4 regions of the Peribacillus sp. FSL E2-0218 genome follow, and region 2 is predicted to be linked to each of the others. Evidence: riboswitches for the same ligand, from Rfam matches in the RefSeq annotation. Region 2 holds a riboswitch; each other region holds the start of a gene.
The links. A riboswitch is a leader RNA that binds a small molecule or an ion and turns the genes downstream of it on or off. The one in region 2 is predicted to bind S-adenosylmethionine.

Region 1 (4,548 bases), 1.7 Mb from region 2:
CTCGAAGGCTAGATTGGGAATGATTAATATCGATGCCCACTTTGATATGCGGCCTTATGAAAAAGAAAGTTCATCAGGAACGATGTTTAAACAAATCTTGGATAAGGATCAAAATTGCCGTTATTTATGTGTGGGAATTCAAAAGCAGGGCAATACAAAGGCCTTATTCAAAACGGCCGAAAAAAATAAAGTCGAATACATATTGGAAGAAGAATTGTCTTTGAATGATATGGAAGATACGAAACATCGGATCAACGAATTTGCCAAGGAAAACGACTTCATCATCCTCACGTTATGCACGGACGTCATCGATTCAGCTTATGCCCCTGGTGTAAGTGCACCATCGCCATTTGGACTCGATCCGAAATTGGTACGTAGCCTGCTGCGGCATGTCGTAGCAAATGAAAAGATCCTTTCCTTTGATATCTCGGAAGTGAATCCAAGTTTGGACGAAAACAATAAAACCGTTACATTGGCGGCACACTTAGTCAATGAGGTTTTGCTGCATGTTATTTCATGAGCCAGTATCGCATCTCCTCCCTATTATCGATATCATCATATTTTAAAGTATGAATGGAATGAAGTAAGGACGAAACTGTCGTGTGATTCACGGCAGTCTTTTTGCTTAGGCGGGAGGAAGCGAGTGTTACATGGTGATAGAAGGATGCTTATGGTTTATAATAGCTACCATCCAGGCATATGAGGGGGGATTTTATGAATGAATATCGTGTAACGGTCAAAAATGGCAGTATGATGATTTTGTCAGAAATCATCGTAGCTGAAGATGAAAGGGAAGTGCTGGGCACGCTGTTGATTACGAGTGAATTATTTAATCAACCATTCACGGACATCAGGATTTTAGAACGCTGATTTGTACCTGTCGGATTTTTTTGTTAAACTGTAATAAATTTACAGGACAGCAGGCGATAGTATGTGCGGACGGTTCACTCTTTTTACAAGTATGGAAGAAATAATGGAACGCTTCGATATTCAAGGGTCATTCGATGAAGATTATCAATTCAGTTATAATATAGCCCCTTCCCATTCCGTGCTATCCGTCATTAATGATGGAACCAGGAATCGACTTGGATACCTTCGTTGGGGACTCATTCCTTTCTGGGCCAAAGATGAAAAAGTGGGCTATAAAATGATCAATGCCAGGGCGGAAACCATTGCAGAGAAGGCAAGCTTCAAGAATTCTTATAAGAAGAAACGGTGCTTGATCATCGCTGATTCCTTTTATGAGTGGAAGAAGACACCGGAACGAAAAATACCGATGCGAATCAAACTGAAGGATGACGCTCCATTCGGTATGGCCGGTCTGTTCGAAACGTGGAAATCTCCAGATGGCACGAGCATCCATTCATGCTCGGTCATCACCACTGCACCCAATGAGCTGATGACGGGCATCCATGATCGCATGCCCGTCATCCTTAAACGTGGAGATGAAAAAGCTTGGCTGGACCTTTCCATTCATGATACAGGATATCTTCAGCAATACTTAAAGCCCTTCGATTCGGAGCAAATGGAAGCATTTGAGGTATCGACTGATGTGAATTCGCCTAAAAACAACTCGCCAAGCCTCATCCAACAAATGTGCTGATAGGTTGTTAGACTCCTTTAACCAAGAGTGAACGGCCCCAAAGATGTTAGACACAAAACTAACATCTTTGGGGTGTTTTTATTGATACATGCTAGTTTGGATTTGAGCTTTCCATTTCACTTAGTAGGCGTTTTTCTAGCAAGAGGCCGTCCGGGATCTCCGGCGTCTTTCTTACCATTTTAAGAATCGAAGTCGAATACTTTCAACTAATCCTTGCGAAAACATACAAAATACTGTACTCTTATATTTGCTTTTCGATGCGGCTTATGATGTCGTTGATACCATAATATACTATAAATCTTCTTATCAAGAGAGACGGAGGGACTGGCCCGCAGATGTCTCGGCAGCAGACTTTTCAGGAGTGCTGTGCCAAATCCAGCAGGTTCATTTCGCCTGAAAGATAAGGAGGGTGTTTTTTATAAAATAAAAGACCTCTTCTTGTGTTTATTGGAAGAGGTCTTTTATATTTATTGGATTTAGATAGAACACGATTAAGCTAAAATGCTTTGGCAAATCAATATACAAAAGGAGTTCATCATGAGTACACACAACAAAGGAAATCCGTGGGCACTGATCCCATTTGTCGTTTTTTTGATTTTATTTATAGGCTCAGGAATCGTTACAAAAGATTTTTATTCATTTCCAGTGTTAGTGGCGATTTCCATTGCAGCGGCAGTGGCATTGTCCATGAATCGGAAAGAATCATTCAATCAAAAGGTCGACATTTTTTGTAAAGGAGCAGGGGACTCCAATATCATGTTAATGGTTGTCATATTCCTCTTGGCCGGTGCTTTTTCAGAAGTGGCGAATGGCATGGGGGCAGTTGAATCAACGGTCAACCTTGCCTTAGCGGTCTTTCCGCAAAATCTTTTGATGGTAGGGATTTTCATAATTGCCTGTTTTATTTCTTTATCCATGGGAACAAGCATGGGAACGATCGTAGCGCTTGCACCGATAGGAGTAGGCATTAGTGAGCAAACGGATATAACTCTTGCGCTTTCAATGGCTGCGGTTATCGGCGGTGCCATGTTTGGCGATAACTTATCATTCATTTCCGATACGACGATTGCGTCAGTACGTACGCAGGGGACGAAAATGAAGGATAAGTTTAAAGTGAATTTCTTCATCGTCCTGCCTGCGGCCATCGTCACATGTGTCATTTTGGGAATATTAACGGTAGGTGAGCAGGCGGCCATTACGCAACATTCCTATAATTGGGTGAAAATCCTTCCGTATCTGTGTGTATTGATCACGGCATTGGCAGGTGTCAACGTATTTCTTGTCCTATCCTTCGGCATCGTGTTTGCCGGTATTATCGGTTTAGCGGATGGAAGTTATAAGTTGCTGGATGTGATCCAAAAAATGGGAGATGGAATGGCTGGCATGTATGAAATCTCGTTCCTGGCGATTTTGATTGCCGGTATGGTAGCGGTCATCCAACATAATGGCGGCATCGATTATTTACTGCATGTCGTCACCCAAAAAAGCAAATCAAAAAAAGGAGCTGAATTCAGCATTGCCGGACTAGTAGGCTTAACAAATCTATCAACGGCAAATAACACGATCTCGATCATCATTGCCGGACCGTTAGCGAAAAACATTGCCGAAAGGTATGGTATCGATCCTCGGAAATCAGCGAGCCTGCTAGACGTTTTTGCCTGTTGTGTCCAAGGATTGATTCCCTATGGCGCACAACTGCTTGTTGCAGCGGGGGTGGCAAAAATTTCGCCAATAAGCATCCTCCCCTATTCATATTACCCGATACTAATTGGAATTTGTGGAGTCATAGCCATCTTGATTGGTTATCCACGATTTCAGGCAAAAGATATCGAAGTAAAAAAACGGGCATCTTAAACCATGGAAACGTCCTGAATCTTAAGATTCAGGACGTTTCATTATATTCAGATAGTTTTGCGTTCGATGAAAATGTCTTAATTTTCTGTGTTTATTAATGGCGTTTTTTTGGCTCTTTCATGCAAATTCTTGAATGAAAAAAATAGAATCGTAGGATATAATAGATTATTGTAAGGAAATTCATGTTTGGATTTCCTTTTTTGTTTGTTTATTTCCCAGAGGAAACGGGAAATAAATTAAAATACAAAATGTTTTTATAATAATTCATGTAGATTAAAGGGGTTTTTTGGAGAAATGGAGTTTATAGGGAATTTTATTACTGAAACAAATAATTTTTTATGGTCGTTCATTTTGATCATTTTACTGATTGGCATGGGCATTTATTTTTCAATTCGAACTAAATTTGTTCAATTCAGAATGGCAGGGGAAATGTTCAGGCTTTTGGGTGAAGGTGCTTCGGCGGAAAAAAAGGGTGTTACATCTTTTCAAGCTTTTTGCATCAGCACCGCTTCACGGGTAGGAACTGGTAATCTTGCAGGTGTAGCCTTGGCGATTACGATGGGTGGTCCAGGCGCCGTATTCTGGATGTGGCTTATCGCTCTGATTGGGTCTGCTTCTGCGTTCATAGAAAGTACACTTGCCCAAATCTATAAAGTCAAGGATGGGGACGCTTTCCGTGGAGGTCCTGCGTATTATATGGAAAAAGCTTTGAATGCACGGTGGATGGGCATCACATTCGCAGTATTAATTTCGCTTACATTTGGACTTGCGTTCAACTCGGTACAAGCCAATACGATCACAAGCGCATTCAATGAATCATTTGGCATTGAAAAGTGGGTTACTGCAGTCATTCTGGCTATCGTGACGGCGTTCATCATTTTTGGTGGCATCAAAATGATTGCAAAAGTATCTGAAGTCATTGTCCCGATCATGGCCGGAGCATATGTAATCGTGGCATTAACAATAATCATCATGAATATAACCGAATTGCCCAGTGTTTTAGGGCTAATCTTTGAAAGTGCATTTGATGGTATAAAAGAAGTGGCTGGCGGAGCCTTGGGAGCTGCCATGATGCAGGGAATAAAGAGGGG
Region 2 (4,548 bases):
CACTTCCAGAACGACGTCACCAATTGCGGCATTCACTTCCGGGAACTGTTCATCCATCCTTCTCCCAAGCATGAGCTCAACCACTTCACTCTGGGTGATATCGCCCATTTTTCGGCAGGCGACACGCTCTCCATTCCTCATGACCGTGATTTCCTCACAAACCCTAAAAATTTCTGGGAGACGATGGGAGATGAAAATGATTCCTACACCCTTTTGCTTTAATTCATTTACAACTCGAAAAAGTTCCGAGGTCTCCGTATGGCTTAATGGGGCAGTTGGTTCGTCGAGAATCAAGAATTTGCATTCAGTCGAAACGGCCCTGGCTATGAGGACCATCTGCTTTTGGGCCAGGGTCAGATCTTTCACCAATTTTTTCGAAGGAACATGAATGTTCATATCTTCAAGAATCTGTGTGGCCGCGCTGTGCAGATCTTTCCATTTGACCAGCTGTTTCTTGCCCATGTTTTGGACCATTTCATTCAGCATTACATTTTCACCGACGGTTAAGTATGGGATGAGTGCCGTATCCACTTCCTGATACACGATTTGAATGCCCTGTTCCTGCGCTTCCTTTGGCGAACGGATTTCCCGCTTCATCCCATCGAGATAAATGTCACCTGAATAATGAACATGGGCCCCTGATAAAACTTTCATCAACGTGGATTTCCCTGCCCCATTTGCACCGACCAATGCATGGGCGGTCCCTGACCGTACCGAAAAATCAACATCTTTAAGCGCCTTGACTCCAGGAAATTCAATCGAAATGCCTTTCATTTCAAGTTGTGTGGCCATGTCCATTCCCCCTACCTGAACAGACACTCCCCTTCATAGGAAAGAGAGTGCCTCTTTTTTTACTTTTTATAGTGATCTTTCAAGACTTTCATCCAATCTTCTTCAAATTCGCTGGATTCACCCCATCCATCGACAATTCCAGATAGGTTCGTCATGTTTACCGCTTCTTTTGAAGCCTGGATTTGCTTTTGTGAAATGAGCGAAGCCTCTAAATCATATGTTTGCGGCGTATCCTCGCCCGCTAATTTTTTTGCCAATATCCTCATATTCACAGCCCCGATCAACTTTGGATCGACTGCTGCCGTGTAGGACCATGAGCTATCGGCAGAGTGCATTTCCTGAAGATCTGCATTGGATACGTCAATTCCGTATATCTTCACCTCATCACGGCCAGCTTCTTTTATCGCCCTGGCTGCTCCGATAGCAAACGCATCCCATGTTGCGAAAATGGCATCCAATTTACCTTTAGGATATTTATTCAGCATTGCGGCTACTGCATTCTGTGTCTGAACCGAAGTATCGGCAGATGCCACCCCGAACCTTTCGACCTCTTTTATACCAGGGTTTTCTTTTAATTTTTCCTGATAGACGGCATTTCTTCTCACCATTGGGGGAAAACCATCCACCCACAGATAGGCGATTGCCGATTTACCTTTCTGTTCTTCTATCAACTTATCAAAAGCAAGTGTTGCCAGCGCTTCATCATCCTGTGAAGTTAATGTAACACCGTCTATCTTGGATAAATCGCTTATGGAGTCGAAGGTGACAACGCTTTTTCCTGCATCAACCAGTTTTTGAACATCATTGACTGTTGCTGCATCATCCCCATGGGAAATGATATAGCCGTCATAATCCTGCTGCAAAGCCTGGGCTATGGCATCATGGAATTTGGCCGTATCTCCATTTGCTGTATATGTATCCACTTGGAACCCCAGGTCTTCCCCTTCTTCCTTCGCTCCAGCCAAATATTGGGCCGTATGATCATCTCCGCCTATTTTACGGATGACTTTGATTTTGGCTCCTTCCCCATCGGCAAATCTTTCTGGAACATTTTCAAATGAAACTTTTTCTTCTCGCTTCGGTTCCGTTGAACTTTGTCCTGAAGAGCAACCCGTTAAAAGCAAAGCAGAAGCGATAGCTGTAATGAATGCAGCGTTAATAGACTTTCTCATCCTGTTTCCCCCATTTTCTTCAATTATTCTTATCTGTTAAGTTGGTGTAAATCCTAAAATAAAAACCTCTCTAGTAATAGAGAGGTTTAATCGGCTGTTTTGCAGACTTGTCCCTCTCTTATCTGTCAAAACATTTCTGTTTTGCAGGATTTAGCACCAATTCCTAATGGAACGGTTGCTGGGCATCTTAGGGCCAGTCCCTCCGCCACTCTTGATAAGAGAATATATTGTGTTACGTTTTTCGTAATTACCACTTTATAGGGATATAGTCGTAAAGTCAATAGATTTTTGAATATTTGAAATGTTCGTCATGACTATTTATTTTCTTTGCAGTTGGGCTAGACGCTTTTTCTCGATTTTTTCCAGTCTCTCTAGCTGGCGCAATTTGACTTCGAACAAAGTGATAGGGTCACGGTAAACTTCCGGATTTTCCTTCATATGCTCCAAGGCGGCCTGGTAGTCTTTAATTTCCGTCTGCGTTTGTTCTATCGTTTTTTGCAGTAAGGCAAATGAGCTGCGATAGAAAAGTGAGATGTCCCGATCCAAGGATTTTTCAAACAATCCGAATTGGGTCAGGAAGCGATCCGTTATCATCTCCGCTACATCCTGGTAATCCTCGCCTTCCAAGTATTTCTTATAACGATTGTACATATTGGCTTTATTTTGCGGAATCGCCCCAAATAGTTTTCCTGCTCCTTTGAGCAGCAGCTGCGATGGCGTCCTGCGCAATAAGATATTGACGTTTTCGATCCGGATGCTGCTTGTCATCCGGTCCGCATCACGGCGCCAGTCATCCAATACCCTGAAGTCCCCGGCAAGCATGATCCGTTCTTCCTTGTATAGTTCATTGAATCCTGAACTCATTTCATCCATAAACTGCTGGCTTTGTGAGAATTCCATTTGGGAGCTGGCAATCCAGTCTTGCAGCGAACGGTAATATTGCGGCATGATTTTATCGGAAATGAAAGCTTGGATCCGATCATTCATTTCCTGATTCAACTCGATATGGACCTGACTGAAATCACTGCTTTCCGTTAACGATTTAGAGCAATCCCTAAGTAATTCGGGGATGTTGGAAGAAAGCTGATTTTTCACTTCATCTTTAATCATACGGTACGCCCTTATGATATTTTCACTTTTTTCTTTTTCCAAATCTGCCAGCTGGTTGACAGCGCCATTCAGCTTGACCTCCATCTGTTCATTCCAAGAGATGGAATGCTCACATTTCCTCTCGTTGGCGGCCCGTTTTTCTAACAAATAAGATAAAGTTTTGCGAATGAACGCAAGGATTTTTTCAGATCTTCTCTCCATCCAATTGCCATCTTGATAATTTGATTGAAGGAAAGCCGAAAGGTCCTTCAGCTGCTGCTTGCTATCATAAAGCTTGGAGAAGGCGAAAACTTTCGCATTCGGGAAATATGCATTCACCTTATCCCAAGTTTCGTCTTCCATCCGTACTGCCACTTGATCGCTGTAAATCGTATCCATCTTATTCAACAAGAAGTGTATCGGCAGCTTCGGAGCCAGCTTTTGAATCTCCAATAACAGATCCCGTTCACTTCCGGTGAAAGGAGCCCGGGCGTCAAGGACGAACAATAGGCCATCACTGCCATGCAAATAGCCTTGGAAATCAGATTCGACGCTTTTTTCCCCATTGAATCCAGGGGTATCCAACAGCCGCAGGCGATTATTCTTCAGGTAGTCACTAATCAGCGTAACATCGACAATCGTCCCCCGCTGACGGCGCGTTTCATCCAATTCCGTTAATTCCATCACAGCCTTGCGCTCTGTGTCCGTGATTTCGAGGATTTCCAAATCATCTCCGTCTTTAACGCTGACCAGGGACGAATGATCTTCGGCGGCAATGCTCTCGCCGACAATCGACTGGATGAAGGAAGTCTTGCCATTGCCTGCACTCCCAACTAGCAAAAGATTGAAATTGCCGGTATCTTTAAGCCCCTCGACCATCCACTTCAGCTTGTTGCCGACCTTTAAATCATTCTCTTCAGCCCACTGGATAATGGAATTGAAGAGTTTTTCACCAGCTTCGAGCCCGCCTCCCAATTTAGGGGACTTCGCCAACAGACTTTCTGCATCCTGAATGACCAGTGCATTGATCGTATCAGGGAATATTTCATTCCAGGACAACGCAGAGGCTGCTGCAAATAACGAGAGCTCCCCATCTGCGATTTTCAGCCAGTTTTCCAGGAGCCTTGGCACGACAGGGCTCAGCTCCTTGATCAAATGAGTTCCTTCAAGCAGACTTGCATAGGCATCCCGGTAAAGGACCGTAAGCTCTTCCCAGACGTCTCCTTGATTTAATTCAATCATATCTATCAAGTTATTGATCACTTTGAGCCATTCGAAATATGAATCGGTATATTTATAATTTTTCCAGAGGGCAACCGTCATTTTTTCGAAACGATTCTGGTCGAGCGCATATAGCGAACCTAAGACATTTGAAAAATAATCCGGAGCCATCGATTGAGCGACTCCCTGCTGGATATATGTTTTCAGCACATCGAACCAGCTCATTGATTCCGTACGGATACTTTCCTCCGACGCTAGGACCACTGCGCTGTTC
Region 3 (4,548 bases), 1.2 Mb from region 2:
CCGGAACGCCAGGAACATGAAGCGGGATATTCAAACCAAAGATTTCATCCTTGACCGTTTCAATGTTAGCCAGTTCCCCTTCAAGTGCCGCCTGAACCATGGCACGCGTGTAAGCAAGTTTCATGCGGCTTCCAGTTCCGTATGCTCCGCCTGTCCATCCTGTATTGACAAGGTATACTTTTGCATTGTGCTCGTCAATTTTATCACCAAGCATTTCAGCATAGCGTGTAGCAGGTAGCGGCAAGAATGGTGAACCGAAGCAAGTGGAGAATGTCGCCTCCGGTGAAGTTACCCCTCTTTCCGTTCCAGCTAACTTGCTTGTGTATCCGCTTAGGAAATGGAACATCGCTTGTTCCTTGGACAGCTTGCTGATTGGAGGCAATACGCCTGAAGCATCAGCCGTCAGGAAAATGATCGTATTCGGGTGTCCGGCGATACTTGGGCTCACGATATTATCGATTGCTTGCATTTGGTATGCGGCACGGGTGTTTTCCGTCAATGAACTGTCATCATAATCCGCTTCACGTGTATCCGGATCAACAACAACATTTTCCAAGACGGCTCCAAAACGGATGGCATCGAAGATTTGTGGTTCTTTTTCACGTGAAAGGTTGATCGTTTTCGCATAGCAGCCACCTTCGATGTTGAAAACACCGTTAGAAGCCCAGCCGTGTTCATCATCACCGATCAGCTTGCGATTCGTGTCTGCAGATAAAGTCGTCTTGCCGGTTCCGGACAGTCCGAAGAATAAAGCGACGTCCCCTTCACGTCCTACATTCGCAGAGCAGTGCATTGGAAGGATTCCAGCCTCTGGAAGAAGGTAGTTCATGATCGAGAAGATCGATTTTTTCATTTCACCTGCATATTCCGTTCCGCCGATCAAGATGGTGCGGCGTTCAAAAGAAACGATAATGAACGTTTCGGATTGCGTTCCGTCCACCGCTGGATCTGCTTTGAAGTTAGGTGCCGAAAGGATCGTGAATTCTGCTTCATGGCCTCTTAGCTCCTCTTCGTTTGGACGGATGAATAAAGTATGCGCGAAAAGATTATGCCAAGCATATTCATTAACGACACGAATTGGAAGGCGGGATGATTCTTCTGCGCCAGCGAAGCCCTTGAAAACGAAAATCTCTTCTTTTGCTTTTAAGTAGTCAATTACTTTATTATATAGTTTATTGAACACATCTTCCGAAATTGGCTGGTTCACTGGACCCCAATCGACTTTATCTTTTACGGATGCTTCCTCGACGATATATTTATCTTTAGGTGAACGGCCAGTATATTTGCCTGTTTCTGCTTTTACTGCTCCAGTTGAAGTTAAAACCCCTTCATTCCTGCTTAATACCTTTTCGACCAATTTAGGAACTGAAAGCTGAGTTTGCACGTTGTTTCCTGTTAATAACTGGTGTAACTCATTAGAAACGTCTACAGAATTCATATATGAGGTACCTTCCTTTGTTTAAGTTTTATATTACAATTAGTATAACACATTTATTTAAATAGTCTATACTATATCATCTGAATTGTGATAATTTTCATCTGGTTAGATTCATCATTTTAAATGGGCAGGAACCATGCCGGGATTCCTGCATATGCTTTAATGAAAGTCGATTTCCCCTTTATTATAGGAAGTACTAATCAATCTCATGCGCCTGAAAGTCCTTTGATGGCGGGGGAGCGAACTTTGTTGTGCCCGATTTGGCCGTTGACCGGAAATGTTCTTGATAGAAAATCATTGACAAATTCCGACCCAATACGATATTATCTTAAATTGTACGGATTCTCTTATCCCGAGTTGGTGGAGGGACAGGCCCTTTGAAACCCAGCAACCTGCCATATTGAACTTGACCAAAAGAGCAATCGCCGAAAATAAAGCGGTGTTCTTCAAGGAAAAGTGGTGATGGTGCTAACCTGAGCAAGGTAAAAAACCCTTGAACGATAAGAGTGAAAGGATAGAAGACAGAATGTTAAACCTTTCCTCATTTTCCAGGGAAGGTTTTTGTGTTTTTTAATTAATTCTGTGTCTATAGTTGAAGCTAATAAGGGAAACGAGTTCCGTAAAAAAATCAGGCTTATGCCTACCACATACTAACTTCCAAGGAGGAAATATGATGTCAAAGAAACGTCTATTTACTTCTGAATCTGTTACAGAGGGCCATCCGGACAAGATTTGTGATCAGATTTCAGATTCCATTTTAGATGCTATCCTTGCTAAGGATGCAAATGCACGTGTTGCGTGTGAAACAAGTGTAACGACAGGTCTTGTGCTTGTTGCTGGTGAAATTACAACATCCGCTTACGTGGATATTCCGCGTATCGTCCGTGATACGATTGCGGGAATTGGCTACACTCGCGCGAAATACGGCTTCGATGCTGAAACGTGTGCTGTATTGAGCTCGATCGATGAGCAGTCTGCCGATATCGCAGCTGGCGTCGATAAAGCTTTGGAAGCACGTGAAGGCAACATGTCAGAGGAAGAAATCGATGCAATCGGTGCAGGGGACCAAGGTCTTATGTTCGGATTCGCTTGCAATGAAACAGAAGAGCTTATGCCGCTTCCGATCTCATTGGCCCATAAGCTTTCATTCCGCTTGGCTCAAGTACGTAAAGATGAAACGCTTGCTTACTTACGCCCGGATGGAAAAACACAAGTAACTGTGGAATATGATGAAAATAACCGTCCTGTACGTGTAGATACGATCGTCATCTCAACACAGCATGATGCAGAAATCACGCTTGAGCAAATTCAAGCCGATTTAAAAGAGCATGTCATCAAAGCGGTGGTTCCTGCTGAATTGATCGATGCTGAAACGAAATACTTCATCAACCCGACTGGCCGTTTCGTAATTGGCGGACCTCAAGGGGATGCAGGTCTTACTGGCCGTAAAATCATCGTTGATACGTACGGCGGATACGCTCGTCACGGCGGCGGTGCATTCTCTGGTAAGGATGCTACGAAAGTTGACCGTTCTGCGGCATACGCTGCACGCTATGTTGCCAAAAACATCGTGGCAGCTGGCCTGGCCGATAAAGCCGAAGTACAATTGGCTTACGCTATAGGTGTGGCAGAGCCTGTATCGATCTCGATTGATACATTCGGAACGGGCACTGTTAGCGAAGACGTCCTGGTTGACCTAGTTCGCGCTAACTTCGACCTTCGCCCAGCAGGCATCATCAAAATGCTTGACCTTCGTCGCCCAATCTATAAGCAGACAGCTGCATACGGACACTTTGGCCGTACCGATGTCGATCTTCCGTGGGAACGCACGGATAAAGCAGAAACTTTAAAAGCACAAGCATGATCCAGATGGAAAAGGTGCGCCGCTAATTGCGGTGCACCTTTTTTTGGTAGGATTAATTTGGTTTGCAGAGGGAATAATTCAATAAACCCACTGAGTGATTTACCAGAGGATATTTGGCGTGTATTAGAGGCATGGACAAGCCCCTAGTTTATTTTATTCGGTCTGCTGTTTTGTAGTATTGTCCTTTTTCGGCATATTCGCGCACGATCCGTTCCATGTCCTGACGATCTTCCGCATTGATTTCGCGGATCACTTTGGCCGGGCGTCCGAATGCCAACATATTCGGCGGGATCACTTTGCCTTGGGGAACGAGACTGCCGGCACCGATAAAAGCTCCTTCACCGATTTCGGCTCCGTCAAGTACGATCGAGCCCATGCCGATCAAGGCTCCTTTACGGATTTTACAGCTATGTAAAATGACCTGATGGCCAATGGTTACTTCATCTTCAATGATCAATGGATGATTGGGGCTTTGGTGGAGGACACTATTATCTTGGATACTGACCTTTTTACCGATGATGGTTGGGGCCACATCACCGCGGATGACGGAATTGAACCAGATTGACGATTCGTCGCCAATTTTCACATCGCCTGTCACGACTGCATTCTCCGCAATATAAGCGCTTTCGGAAATCTGTGGTTCCTTGCCTTTGAACGGATAAATAATCATTTTCAATCATTTCCTTTCCGAAGTGAATGTTTTTATGTATTATTTTAATATACCGTATGCAAATACACTTGGCTATTTATAATACGAATGTACAACTTGTTAGTTTTCTTTTTTGTCGAAAATCGCGAATATGGTTATAATTTATATATATATTTTAACTATCATGGATCGTATACAACAAGTGAAAAGTGAAAGGGGGATTTCGAATGTGGAAATGGGAGACAGAAGGGGACGCAAAAGGCGTCATTGTCATCATTCATGGGGCAATGGAGCATCACGGACGCTATAAATGGGTTACCCAAATGTGGCTTTCAGCCGGATACCATGTCGTCATGGGCGACCTTCCTGGGCAGGGCATGACGACTCGTGCCTACCGGGGACATATCGATTCCTTTGATGAATATTTAGATGAAGTGAAAAGCTGGATAGAGGAAGCTTACGAATACTCGCTCCCGGTCTTTTTGCTTGGACATAGCATGGGAGGCCTGATTTCAATTCGGCTTCTTCAGGAAGAGGAATGGGATATTGCAGGCGTGATTTTATCTTCACCTTGTTTAGGGCTCGTAACCAAGCCTC
Region 4 (4,548 bases), 680 kb from region 2:
ACCAAGTGATGATTCTTCAAGTAGGCGGCCATTTTTTCAGCCCCTTTTTGGGAGTGATCCATTCTTACGGACAAGGTTTTCAGCCCCCTCATCACAAGCCAGGCGTCCTGAACACCAAGAACGGCCCCGAAGGAGTTTTGGAGGGCACCGAGCCTTTGCGCCAATATAGGGTCCTTTACCACTGCAAGCCCAGCTACTACATCACTATGCCCGGACAAGAACTTCGTCGCACTATGAAGGACAACATCAGCGCCAATTGTTAAAGGCTTTTGCAGCGCTGGCGTCAAGAATGTATTATCGACAAAGCTTAAGGCACCAATTTTTTTTGCGATATCACATACGGCGGAAATATCGGTCACTTTCAGCAATGGGTTTGAAGGCGTTTCGATGTAAATGGCCCTCGTATTTGGCTTAACGGCCGCTTCGATGCTTTCGAGGTCCGTCATATCAACGAAAGTATGTTCAATTTTGAAACGGGTCAGGACTGTGGTCACCATCCTGAACGTTCCCCCGTACACATCTTCGGAAATGATGATATGGTCCCCGGCAGATAACAGCAGAAAAGCTGTTGAAATGGCCGCCATACCTGAGGAAAAGGCGAAGCCATGTGTGCCTTCTTCAAGTTCGGCAATGATTTCTTCCAACGCCTCGCGAGTCGGGTTCCCGCTTCGGCTGTAATCATATTTGCCGAATTGATCGATATCGGATTGATGGAAAGTGGAGGCGTGCTGAATCGGAACGCTCACACCGCCAGTCGTTGCATCGAATTTATGTTGATTATGAAGCAATTTGGTTTCAAAGCTAAAATCATGATCTGTCATCGGAGGGCCTCCCTTTTTACATGCGCGAATGCTTGCTGCAAGTCGGAAATCAAATCTCCGCTGTCTTCGATACCTACGGAAAAGCGGAGGAGGCGATTACAAACCCCGTTCGCCGTCCTGACCTCAAGAGGTATATCGGCATGTGTTTGTGTGGCCGGGTACGTGATGAAGCTTTCAACACCGCCAAGGCTTTCCGCAAACGAAATCAGGGAGAGCGATTGTAAAAATGGGTTGACAGCGTCTTCATCGATGATCCGGAATGAAATCATGCCGCCTCTTCCGGGATACAATACGTCCGATACACAATCATGCTCCGACAAGTAATCTACAAGTATTTTCGCATTCTTTTCATGGCGTTCCATCCGAAGTGCAAGAGTTTTCATTCCGCGCATCAACAACCATGAATCAAAGGGGCTCAACACAGCTCCTGTGCCATTATGATGGAAGGCTAGTGATTCGCATAATTCCGCGCCGCTAGCCACGATCAGTCCGGCGAGTACATCGTTATGGCCGCCGAGATACTTGGTTGCGCTGTGAATCACGATATCGGCGCCAAGCAGGATGGGCTGTTGAATGAGAGGCGTGTAAAAAGTATTATCGACGATCAGCAATACATTGAATCGTTTGGCCAATGCGGCAATGGCGCCAATATCCGTTTGCTGCATAAGGGGATTAGTGGGAGTTTCGATGAAGATGGCTTTCGTGTGAGGAGTGATGGCATTCTCGATATCCTCCAAACAACATGTGTTTACATAGTCACACTTCAATCCCCATTTCTTAAAGCCTTGTTCCAAGAGACGATATGTACCGCCATAAAGGTCTTCGCTGACAATCCAAGCATCCCCCGATTTGAAAAGCGCCAGTATCGTAGAAATGGCGGCCATCCCCGAGCTGCAGGCATAACCTTGATCGCCTTTTTCGAGATCGGCGATCGAACGTTCCAATAGTTGGCGTGTGGGATTACCTGTCCTTGTATAATCGAAGCCAGTCGATTGGCCAATCCCTTCGTGACGAAAGGCTGTCGAGAAGTAGACGGGAGGATTGACCGTTCCTGTCGCCGTTTCACTGCGATTTCCTAATTGAGCAAGATATGTTTCGGTTTTGTACATAATTTTCACTGCTCCTTTGCGTAATAAAAATAAAAAAAAGTCTTCTTTAAGAAGAAGACTTTGATTAAATGGGGACGAGTCATTCTTCTTATCTTCCAAGTTCAAAAACTTGTGGAATTAGCACCTTTTCATTCGTTGGAACAAATGAAGGTTGCTGAGGTGTCATCGGGCCATTCCCTCTACCTCTCTCGATAAGAGTTTAGATTATTCAATTTCTTTTGAATTTACTATATATACAAAATACTGTCAAGGAGAATTTGGTAAGGGATTGCATGGATGTCCCTATTGAAACCCAGCGTGGCAACGTTTTACGTTAATAAAAAAAACTGGAAATGTAGGCGAAGTAGCCTTCAAGTGAAACCTGAATGATCCCTTTAGAAAAAAGAGCACGCTTGACCGGTTTTTTTTGCTTTAAAATAATAATGTTTGTACAATGGATGGAGAGAAAGAATATTACGACATTATTCATTTATTAATACATAAGATCTTCGATGAATAGTGCAACCATAGGAGGAGAACACATGGAATACAGAATCGAACGAGATACGATGGGTGAAGTGAAAGTGCCTGCTGATAAATATTGGGGAGCACAGACCGAGAGAAGCCGGAACAATTTCAAAATCGGTAACGAAAGAATGCCGATTGAATTGGTGCGTGCGTTTGCATACGTTAAGCAGGCTGCAGCGAAGGTGAACTATGATCTTGGTGATTTATCGGAAGTGAAAAAGAATGCCATCGTCAAGATATGCGGTGAGATCCTCGAAGGTACGCTTGATGAACATTTCCCGCTTGTTGTCTGGCAAACGGGGAGCGGCACGCAAAGTAATATGAACGTGAATGAAGTGGTCGCTAACAAAGGAAATGAATGGTTAAAAGAAATAGGGGAATCCGTTGCCCTGCATCCGAATGATGACGTTAACAAAGCCCAAAGCTCCAATGATACATTCCCTACTGCCATGCATATTGCGGCCTTCATGGAAGTTGCTGAAAAGCTGGTCCCTGCCATCAAAGTACTAAGAGATACATTCGATGCAAAAGAAAAAGAATTTTGGGATGTCGTGAAAATTGGCCGTACACATCTTCAAGATGCAACCCCGTTAACTTTAGGACAAGAAATATCCGGTTGGAAAGCGATGCTTGATAAAGACCTGGAGATGATTGAGGAAAGCAGCCAAAAATTATTGAACCTAGCGCTGGGCGGAACGGCTGTTGGAACCGGAATCAATACAAAAAAAGAATTCCCTGGACTTTCCGCAAAACAAATCGCTGCGGATACAGGACATCCTTTTGTCACATCGGATAATAAGTTCCATGCCCTGACAAGCCATAATGAAATCGTGTACGCCCATGGCGCACTGAAAGCCTTGGCAGCGGATTTAATGAAAATTGCCAACGATGTCAGATGGCTGGCAAGTGGCCCAAGAAGCGGAATTGGTGAAATTGCCATCCCGGAAAATGAACCAGGAAGCTCCATCATGCCAGGGAAGGTGAATCCAACCCAAAGTGAAGCGCTTACCATGATTGCAACACAAATTGTCGGTAACGATGCCACGATTGGTTTTGCAGCCAGCCAAGGGAACTTCGAATTGAACGTATTCAAACCGGTCATCATCTACAACTTCCTGCAAACGGTTAAATTATTGACGGACGGCATTCATTCCTTCAACGATAACTGTGCAGTCGGCATCACTGCCAATGAAGATAAAATCAAAGAAAATGTAGATCGTTCGCTAATGCTTGTTACGGCGTTGAACCCGCACATAGGTTATGAAAAAGCGGCCAAAATTGCCAAAACTGCATTCAAGGACAACTCAACCCTTAAAGAAGCGGCGTTGAAATTGGAATTCCTGACGGAAGATGAATTCAATGCATGGGTCGACCCAGCTAACATGGTCAATAAATAATAGCAGAAGAATGCCCTCCCGCTGGTTTCTTTGGGGAGGGTGTTTCAATGTGTTAAAATCATCCTATCAACAAATACTAAGGATCAAAGGCTGGAAAAGGAGGAAACACAATGTCTTTATGCCCGCTTTGCAACGGTCTGAGAAAAATCCATGTGAATTGCCCCGAATGCGGCAATGATCTTGACGATAAAGGGAAATTCATGGATTACGCTGATGAATACAGTGCTTATATGGATATCGATACACTTAAGCTAAATGACGGCTACCCCCAATCCTTACAAAAAGGCCAATGTCCACACCTTATGAAATGCCCTGAATGCGGACATGATGAAGTGGTATTGGTTCAGGAATAGGAGAGTCCTTGAATCCCGGCTAAACATAAAAAAATACCCGTTCATGAACGGGTATTTTTTTATGTTTAGTTAGCAGACAATTTCAAACCTTCCTGCATCTGTTCGTCCTCTTCGACAAAAATGCGGTGTTCGCTTCCTTTATCGAAAAAGTGGGCTTTATTCATATCGAGGGCAAGCTCGATTTTTTCGCCTGCATGAATGATATTTTTGGCATCTACCCGTGCAACGAAGTCCTGTCCTTCAAGCGTGGAGTAAAGCATGATTTCCGCCCCCATGAGTTCTGCCACATCGATGTGGGTTTTGAATAGGGCATTCGGGGAATCCGTGAAGTATTCACCTTCATTATGGAAATCCTCCGGCC

Region 1: it holds a riboswitch for S-adenosylmethionine, as region 2 does, so the genes downstream of both, MHI53_RS10870 (Na+/H+ antiporter NhaC family protein) here and MHI53_RS02605 (sugar ABC transporter substrate-binding protein) in region 2, are expected to answer to the same signal.
Region 3: it holds a riboswitch for S-adenosylmethionine, as region 2 does, so the genes downstream of both, metK (methionine adenosyltransferase) here and MHI53_RS02605 (sugar ABC transporter substrate-binding protein) in region 2, are expected to answer to the same signal.
Region 4: it holds a riboswitch for S-adenosylmethionine, as region 2 does, so the genes downstream of both, MHI53_RS05825 (methionine biosynthesis PLP-dependent protein) here and MHI53_RS02605 (sugar ABC transporter substrate-binding protein) in region 2, are expected to answer to the same signal.

The regions. Positions count from the first base shown of each region.
Region 1 covers NZ_CP150304.1:2,241,826-2,246,373, forward strand. The annotation lists gene hutG (formimidoylglutamase) at 1-520, shown strand, start outside; gene MHI53_RS10860 (hypothetical protein) at 715-870, shown strand; gene MHI53_RS10865 (SOS response-associated peptidase) at 932-1,603, shown strand; SAM riboswitch class I at 1,904-2,010, shown strand; gene MHI53_RS10870 (Na+/H+ antiporter NhaC family protein) at 2,141-3,457, shown strand; gene MHI53_RS10875 (alanine/glycine:cation symporter family protein) at 3,752-4,548, shown strand, end outside.
Region 2 covers NZ_CP150304.1:539,860-544,407, reverse strand. The annotation lists gene MHI53_RS02610 (sugar ABC transporter ATP-binding protein) at 1-792, opposite strand, end outside; gene MHI53_RS02605 (sugar ABC transporter substrate-binding protein) at 852-1,964, opposite strand; SAM riboswitch class I at 2,080-2,185, opposite strand; gene MHI53_RS02600 (GTPase domain-containing protein) at 2,283-4,548, opposite strand, start outside.
Region 3 covers NZ_CP150304.1:4,557,063-4,561,610, reverse strand. The annotation lists gene pckA (phosphoenolpyruvate carboxykinase (ATP)) at 1-1,438, opposite strand, end outside; SAM riboswitch class I at 1,783-1,945, shown strand; gene metK (methionine adenosyltransferase) at 2,109-3,302, shown strand; gene MHI53_RS21950 (gamma carbonic anhydrase family protein) at 3,451-3,969, opposite strand; gene MHI53_RS21945 (alpha/beta hydrolase) at 4,179-4,548, shown strand, end outside.
Region 4 covers NZ_CP150304.1:1,219,529-1,224,076, forward strand. The annotation lists gene metC (cystathionine beta-lyase) at 1-821, opposite strand, end outside; gene MHI53_RS05825 (methionine biosynthesis PLP-dependent protein) at 818-1,930, opposite strand; SAM riboswitch class I at 2,016-2,128, opposite strand; gene fumC (class II fumarate hydratase) at 2,452-3,834, shown strand; gene MHI53_RS05835 (hypothetical protein) at 3,945-4,187, shown strand; gene ugpC (sn-glycerol-3-phosphate ABC transporter ATP-binding protein UgpC) at 4,253-4,548, opposite strand, start outside.